DNA from 2 places in the Hydrogenophaga sp. NH-16 genome. Region 2 is predicted to be linked to the other one. Evidence: predicted binding sites of a transcription regulator. Region 2 holds the regulator's gene; the other holds the start of a gene.
The links. The regulator FNR, encoded in region 2, switches genes on or off when oxygen is low (the NO sensors DNR and NnrR bind a similar motif). The targets are predictions, from matches to a motif close to TTGATNNNNATCAA.

Region 1: DD542_RS17680 (hemerythrin domain-containing protein) is a predicted target of FNR. The motif match lies at 1,524-1,537, and genes of this name have one in related genera.

What each region holds. Positions count from the first base shown of each region.
Region 1 covers NZ_CP029344.1:3,656,438-3,659,842, reverse strand. The annotation lists gene DD542_RS17690 (peptidoglycan-binding domain-containing protein) at 1-704, opposite strand, end outside; gene DD542_RS17685 (lysozyme inhibitor LprI family protein) at 966-1,400, opposite strand; gene DD542_RS17680 (hemerythrin domain-containing protein) at 1,621-2,214, shown strand; gene DD542_RS17675 (YbfB/YjiJ family MFS transporter) at 2,365-3,405, shown strand, end outside.
Region 2 covers NZ_CP029344.1:3,007,481-3,010,885, reverse strand. The annotation lists gene ccoG (cytochrome c oxidase accessory protein CcoG) at 1-815, shown strand, start outside; gene DD542_RS14480 (FixH family protein) at 909-1,145, shown strand; gene DD542_RS14475 (hypothetical protein) at 1,193-1,486, shown strand; gene fnr (fumarate/nitrate reduction transcriptional regulator Fnr) at 1,565-2,284, opposite strand; gene hemN (oxygen-independent coproporphyrinogen III oxidase) at 2,462-3,405, shown strand, end outside.

The DNA.
Region 1 (3,405 bases), 650 kb from region 2:
TTGCCCTGGTCCCCGCGGTCGAGCACCGACGGGTCGTTGACATCGCGCCGGTAGGCGGCGAGGGCGGTCTGGATCTCGGGGATGTGGCGTTCTTCGGAAGGGCGGTAGCGGTCGCTGGCCACCTGGCGGTGCGCGGCTTCCATCGCCAGCGCGTTGCCGGGTTTCTGGAAGTTCTCCTGGTACTGGCGGGCGAGTTCGCCGGCTTTGTCCGCGTCGTAGTTGGGCACCGAACCGTTCAGTTCGGCCACTTTGTTCATGAACCTCTCATAGTCCGCTCCCCCCTTCAACGAACCGACCAGTTCCCGGTACGAGGCAGGGTGCTGGTTGGCGTTCTTTGCGAGGATGCACAGCACCTCGAAGCGGCGCTGTTCCGGAATGTGTTGGCCATGCTGGTCGATGACCTCCTTGGCTGCGTCGGCCACCGCCTGGACCTGTGGAAAGTCGATGTTTCTGTGAATCCACTGCTTTCCTGCATCTGAACCCGCCCAGGCGTTGAAGGTGTCCCGGTGCTCGGCGGAGATGAACCGAATGGAAGGTCGGTTCCGCTGGCCGTTGCCATGACTGAGCAGATCGCTTCTCAGTTCAGCGAGGCCGGCCCTGTCGTCGGGGAAGGGCAGCTGGTGGGTACGGGCATAGGCCGAAGTCTGGGTGATCACCGCATCCACATAGGTGGTCTCTCCGGGCAGGAGAGACCTGCCGTTCACGGCTCCCAATGGCCAGGTGCCACGCTGCCCGAGGTCGACCTGGATGGACCCGAGCGAATAACCACTGTTCGCTGCTACGGCAGAGACGGTTCCCCATTCCTGGGGGCCCACCCCGGCGACGCTCAAGCGGTACGAGGCAGGGCCTCCTTCGGTGCCTCGTCCCACGACGAAGTACACCGCTCCGGCACGTTGTGCCGCGTCATTGATATCGATGTGTTTCATTGTCTTTCCCCCTGAATCGGTCTCTCTGGACCGTGGTGCTTATTTGCCGAGCCTGGTGATGGTCAGGTGGCGTTGCAGCTGCTGGCGACGCTGTGCGGTCCAGCGGATTTCGTTCTCATCGACTCCCATGTCCAGTCCCTGCGGGTCGTAGACGCTCTGTGCCAGGGTGCCTTCCTGTTCGATGAACGTCTTCCATGCGTTCTGGGACTTCGTCAGCTCGGCCCGCTGCGACTCGTTCAGCTGTCTGGCCAGGGCTTCGTACAACTGGTTCAGCTGATCCTTCTGCCAGGCCAGCTCTTTCTGGATGCACGGCGCCTGCTCCACGCGCCCGTTGGCCTTCTTCATACAGTCCAGGTAGGTCTTGCTTTCCAGCAGCCCGAGCGGGGGCGGGGCTTCCGGGGTTTCGCTGGCGGTGGTGGCGCAGCTGGCGGCGCCCAGGGACAGGGCGAGGAGGGCGATTCGGATGGGTTTCATGGTGGGTGGTGTGACAGCGGTGGACAGAACCAGGCAAGGCCCGGGAACCCCAAAAATGCTAGCACTTTGGTATGCAACGACTTGTAAGACCCACCCCCTTCGGCGGGTGCCGCCCCGCGAGGCTTGACATGTATCAAACCCCCTGGCACCCGGTTCCGCCATATTCGGGGAACCATTCGCCGACCGGACGGTCGGCTATGCACAGCCGGAGACAACACCCATGACCCACGAAGCCCTGCGCGTCATTCGCGAAGAACACGCCACCCTGGCAGCCATGCTGCAGTCGCTGATGCAGCTGGTGCGGCGCGGGCCCGAGGTCAACGGCCTGGACGATTCCAGCCGCTTTTTTGATGTGCTGCGCGCGATGCTGTTCTACATCGACGAGTTTCCCGAACGTCACCACCACCCCAAGGAGTCGGACCTGCTGTTCCCGCGCGTGGTCAAGGCCGCGCCGCACACCATGGCCACCATCGACCAGCTGGAGCGCGACCACCTGCGCGGCGAGCCCCGGGTGCGCGAACTCATGCACATGCTGGTGGCCTGGGAGTTGCTGGGCGACGGGCGCCGGGCGGCCTTCGTCGACGAGGTCACGCGCTATGTCGACTTCTATCTGGAGCACATGCGGCTGGAAGAGACCGTGATCCTGCCGGAGGCCGAGCGCCACCTCACCGAAACCGACTGGCACGCGCTCAACGCCGCCTTCGCGACCAACCAGGACCCGCTGAACGGCCGCATTCCGCGCGACCCGCAGTTCGACCGCCTGTTCACCCGCATCGTGATGAAGGCGCCGGCGCCGGTCGGTCTCGGCGGGTAAGGCATGGCCCCCACGCTCCGCCGCTGACGCGGGTCGCTGCCCCCCGAGGGGGCGCGAATTCAGCTTGGGAGCGGCCCTGCGCTGAATTCGGAGCCCCCACGCCCCACCGCTGCGCGGGTCGCGGCTGCCTTGGCGCGCCACAATGGGCGGATGCCTCTTTCCTTGCCTCACGACCCCATTCCCTATGGGCGCCTGGCCCTGGCGCTCTCGCTCGGTGCGGCGGTGTCGCTGGGCATCACACGCTTTGCCTACGGGCTGCTGCTGCCACCGATGCGCGAGGACCTGGGCTGGAGCTATGCGCTGGCCGGGTCGATGAACACGGCCAACGCCGTGGGCTACCTGCTCGGCGCGATGGCCATGGCCCGGCTGCTGCAGCGCACGTCGCCCAGCCGGCTGTTCGTGGTCGGGGCCGTGCTGGCCACGCTGTTCATGGCGGCCAGCGGCTTTTTCACCAGTGCCGCGGCGCTGCTGCTGCAGCGGCTGCTGGCGGGTGTGGCCAGCGGCCTGGTGTTCAGCACCGGTGGCCTGCTGGCGGCGCGGCTGGGGACGCGGCAGCCACAGCGCAGCGGCCTGCTGCTGGGCCTGTACTACGGGGGCACGGGCATCGGCATCGCGCTGTCGGCGCTGGGGGTGCCGCTGGTGCTGGACATGGCGCAGGGACGGCCGCACGCCTGGTCCTGGGGCTGGTGGGCGATGGCGCTGCTGTGCGCGGGCGCCACGGCGCTGATGGTCTGGCCGGCCCGCGTGCTGGACCGGCTGGAGGCCACGCCGCCGCAGGCCGCCAGCGGTGCCGCCGGGTCCACGGTGTCGCTGCGCCCCTTCCGCTGGCGCGACTTTGCCTTCGGCCTGCTGGGTTACATGGGCTTCGGCATCGGCTACATCGGCTACATGACTTTCGTGATCGCGCTGCTGCGCGAGCAGGGCGCCAGCGCGGCGGCGGTGTCCACCTTCTACGCGCTGCTGGGCCTGGCGGTGATCGCGTCCTCGCGCATCTGGGCCGGCCTGCTGGACCGCCACCGCGACGGCCAGCCGCTGGCGCGGCTGAACGCGCTGCTGGGGGTGGCCGCCATCGTGCCGGCACTCACCACCGCCTGGCCGCTGCTGCTGGCCTCGGGGCTGCTGTTCGGCGCGGTGTTCCTGTCGGTGGTGGCCAGCACCACGGCCCTGGTGCGCCACAACCTGCCGCCGACG
Region 2 (3,405 bases):
ACGGCTTCGCGACCTACGGCAACGCGGGCTTCATGCGCGAGCAGGTCTGCAAGTACATGTGTCCCTACGCCCGCTTCCAGAGCGCCATGTTCGACAAGGACACGATGATCGTGACCTACGACAAGGCGCGTGGAGAGCCGCGCGGAGCACGTTCGAAGAAAGCCGACCCCAAGACCCTGGGCCTTGGGGCTTGCGTCGACTGCACGCTCTGCGTGCAGGTCTGTCCGACGGGCATCGACATCCGCAACGGACTGCAGTACGAATGCATTGGCTGTGGTGCCTGCATCGATGTCTGTGATGAGGTGATGGACAAGGTGGGCTATCCGCGAGGACTGGTCAAGTACTCGACGCAGAACGGCATGGCCAAGGGCTGGACCCGTGAGCAGATGGTCCGCCACGCTTTCCGTCCCAGGGTGCTCGTCTACTCCAGCGTTCTGGCGGTCATCACCCTGGCTGTGTTTGTCAGTCTCTTCCTGCGCACGCCGCTGAAAGTTGATGTGATTCGCGACCGTGGCGCGCTGGCGCGCATGGTGGAGCAGGGGCGCATCGAAAACGTGTTCCGCCTGCAGATCATGAATGCGACCGAGTCGCCGCAGCGCTACCAGATCAGCGTCGACGGTCTTGAGGGCGTGATGATCGCGTCGGAAACCGAGGTGGACGTGCTTTCCACTGAAGTGCGTTCCGCCGCCGTGCGGGTGCAGATCCCGCCCAACGCCGCACCCGCCGGATCGCACCCGATACGGTTCACCGTCCGGTCCACCGCCGCTGATGCGTCCGAGGTCGTGGAGAAGGCGGTCTTCATCGTTCCGCGCTAAACTGGATTTATAAGCCTTATGGAACAAGTCATGTCAGCAATTTCTCGTCCAGTTGACCGCGCACCAAGCACACCTTGGTGGAAGGTCCCGCACATGTGGATGGTGGTGGGCGGTCCTTTGCTGGTCATCATTGCAGGTCTGGTCACCGTGGTCATCGCCGTGAAGAATCCAGACCCTGTGCTCAACAAGTCCGATTACGAGAGGGATCTTGCGGCGGCTCAGCGACTGGAAGGGCAGGCCAAGGTCGATGCGATGGCCAAGTTGCAGCCGGCCCATCAGGCCCGCAATCACGCCGCCTCCCCCGTCGTCCCGGCGGCACCCTCCAAGTAGGACGCCACACCACCGGATGTGACAACACAGGAGTGAAGGTGACGCTCATGAATGCTCAGCGGTGGATGTGGATAGCTTGGCCTGCCTTTCTGGTGGCTGCCGTGCTTGAGATGGTTGTTTTCGCCATGGTCGACCCTGGTGATCTCCATTGGTTCGGCAGCCCCCTGGAGTTGTCTCGCCAAGCCATCTACACCTTGGCGTTCTTTGTGTTCTGGGGCGTCACCATGGCATCGAGCGCGCTGACCACCCTGTTGTCCATGTCTCCGTTCGAAGTCAACCGCTGCCCGGTTCCCGAAGCGGAGCGCCCCCGGGACTGCGCCCGCAACGGCGGGTGCGGCTAACCCTCGGCTTGCACACAAAGAGAAACCCCGCTCAGGCCTTGGGCCCAAGCGGGGTTTCTTTCGTTCAAACGCCCAGACTCAACGGCAGCTCTGAGGGTTCACGATCTGCTTGAGTGCATCGGTGTTCTTGATGTGTACGTAGCGTTGTTTGACTTCGATGGTGCCTTCCTCAACGAACTTCGAGAAAGTCCTGCTCACGGTCTCGAGCTTCATGCCCAGGTAACTTCCAATCTCCTCCCGGGTCATCCGAAGGATGAGCTCTGACTGCGAGAAACCTCGTGCATGCAGACGCTGGACGAGATTGAGAAGGAACGCTGCGAGACGTTCCTCGGCACGCATGCTGCCCAGCAGCAGCATGACACTGTGATCGCGGACGATTTCCCGGCTCATGATCTTGTGGACATGGTGTTGCAGTGTGGTGAACTCCCGCGAGAGTTCCTCGACCTGGTCAAACGGCATCACACAGACCTCGGCGTCCTCAAGCGCAATCGCGTCGCAGGAATGGCGGTCGCTGACGATGCCGTCCATGCCGATGATTTCTCCGGTCATCTGGAAGCCGGTGACCTGGTCTCGCCCATCGGCCGTGGTCACGCAGGTTTTGAAGAAGCCCGAGCGCACTGCGTAGAGCGAAGTGAACTTGTCGCCGGTGTTGAACAGCGCGGTTCCCCGCTTGATCCTCCTGCGCGTGGAGATCACGGTGTCCAGCTTGCCCATTTCCTCGGGATTGAGGCCCATTGGCAAACACAACTCCCGAAGGTTGCAGCTGGAACAGGCGACTTTGATGCTGTGAATGTCCATAAATCTTCCAGATTTCGCCCGAAGCTTAACGCATGGCCACAAGTGCCAGCAAGGCGGGCGCTCTCATCCTCGTTGCGAGCATGGGGGAAAACCCGGGGCTTGGATGGCCCTTGATCTTGATCAAGGGTGCGATTTCCGCCTTGGTGCACATTCGCGCTGAGAACTGGAGAATTGTTTGTGAGTCACGCCATTTCAGACGAATTGCTCAAGCGATTCGACATCCCGGGGCCCCGCTACACCTCGTACCCCACCGCGGACCGCTTTGTAGAAGCGTTCACGGAGAGCGACTACATCCAGGCGCTGGAACAACGTCGGGCAGGCTCGCTCGCGTTGCCGCTGTCGTTGTACGTACATATTCCTTTCTGCGAGTCTGTCTGCTACTACTGCGCCTGCAACAAGGTCATCACCAAACACCACGAAAGGGCTGCGGAATACCTGCGGTATCTGTCGCGTGAGGTGGAGCTGCAGGTACAGCATTTCGGCAAAGGGCATGCCGTGTCCCAGCTGCATCTGGGAGGAGGGACGCCCACCTTCCTGTCCGACGCCGAGCTGGAAGACCTCCTGACGATGATCCGGCGCAACTTCACGCTCGTGCCCGGAGGCGAGTACTCCATCGAGGTTGACCCCCGCACGGTGACGGACCAGCGCTTGCAGACACTGGCCAGGTTGGGTTTTAACCGACTGAGTTTCGGTGTACAGGATTTCGATCCCGCTGTTCAGAAAGCGGTGCACCGGGTTCAGCCGGCCGAACAGGTGTTCGCTCTGGTCGAGACAGCCCGCAAGATCGGGTTTGAGTCGGTGAATGTGGACCTCATCTATGGATTGCCGCTGCAGACCCCTGAGTCGTTTGCCCGTACGCTTGCCCAGGTCAACCAGTTGCGCCCCGACCGCATCGCGCTGTATGCCTACGCGCATCTTCCGGCGCGTTTCAAGCCGCAACGGCGAATCGTCGCTGCCGAGTTGCCCAGCGCGGGAGACAAGCTGTCGATGCTGTCGGCTTCACTGGATGCGATGAGTGATGCGGGGTATGTCTATGTCGGCATGGATCACTTTGCGCTGCCCACGGATGCGCTGGCGGTGGCCAAGCGGCAAGGGCGCCTGCACCGGAATTTCCAGGGCTA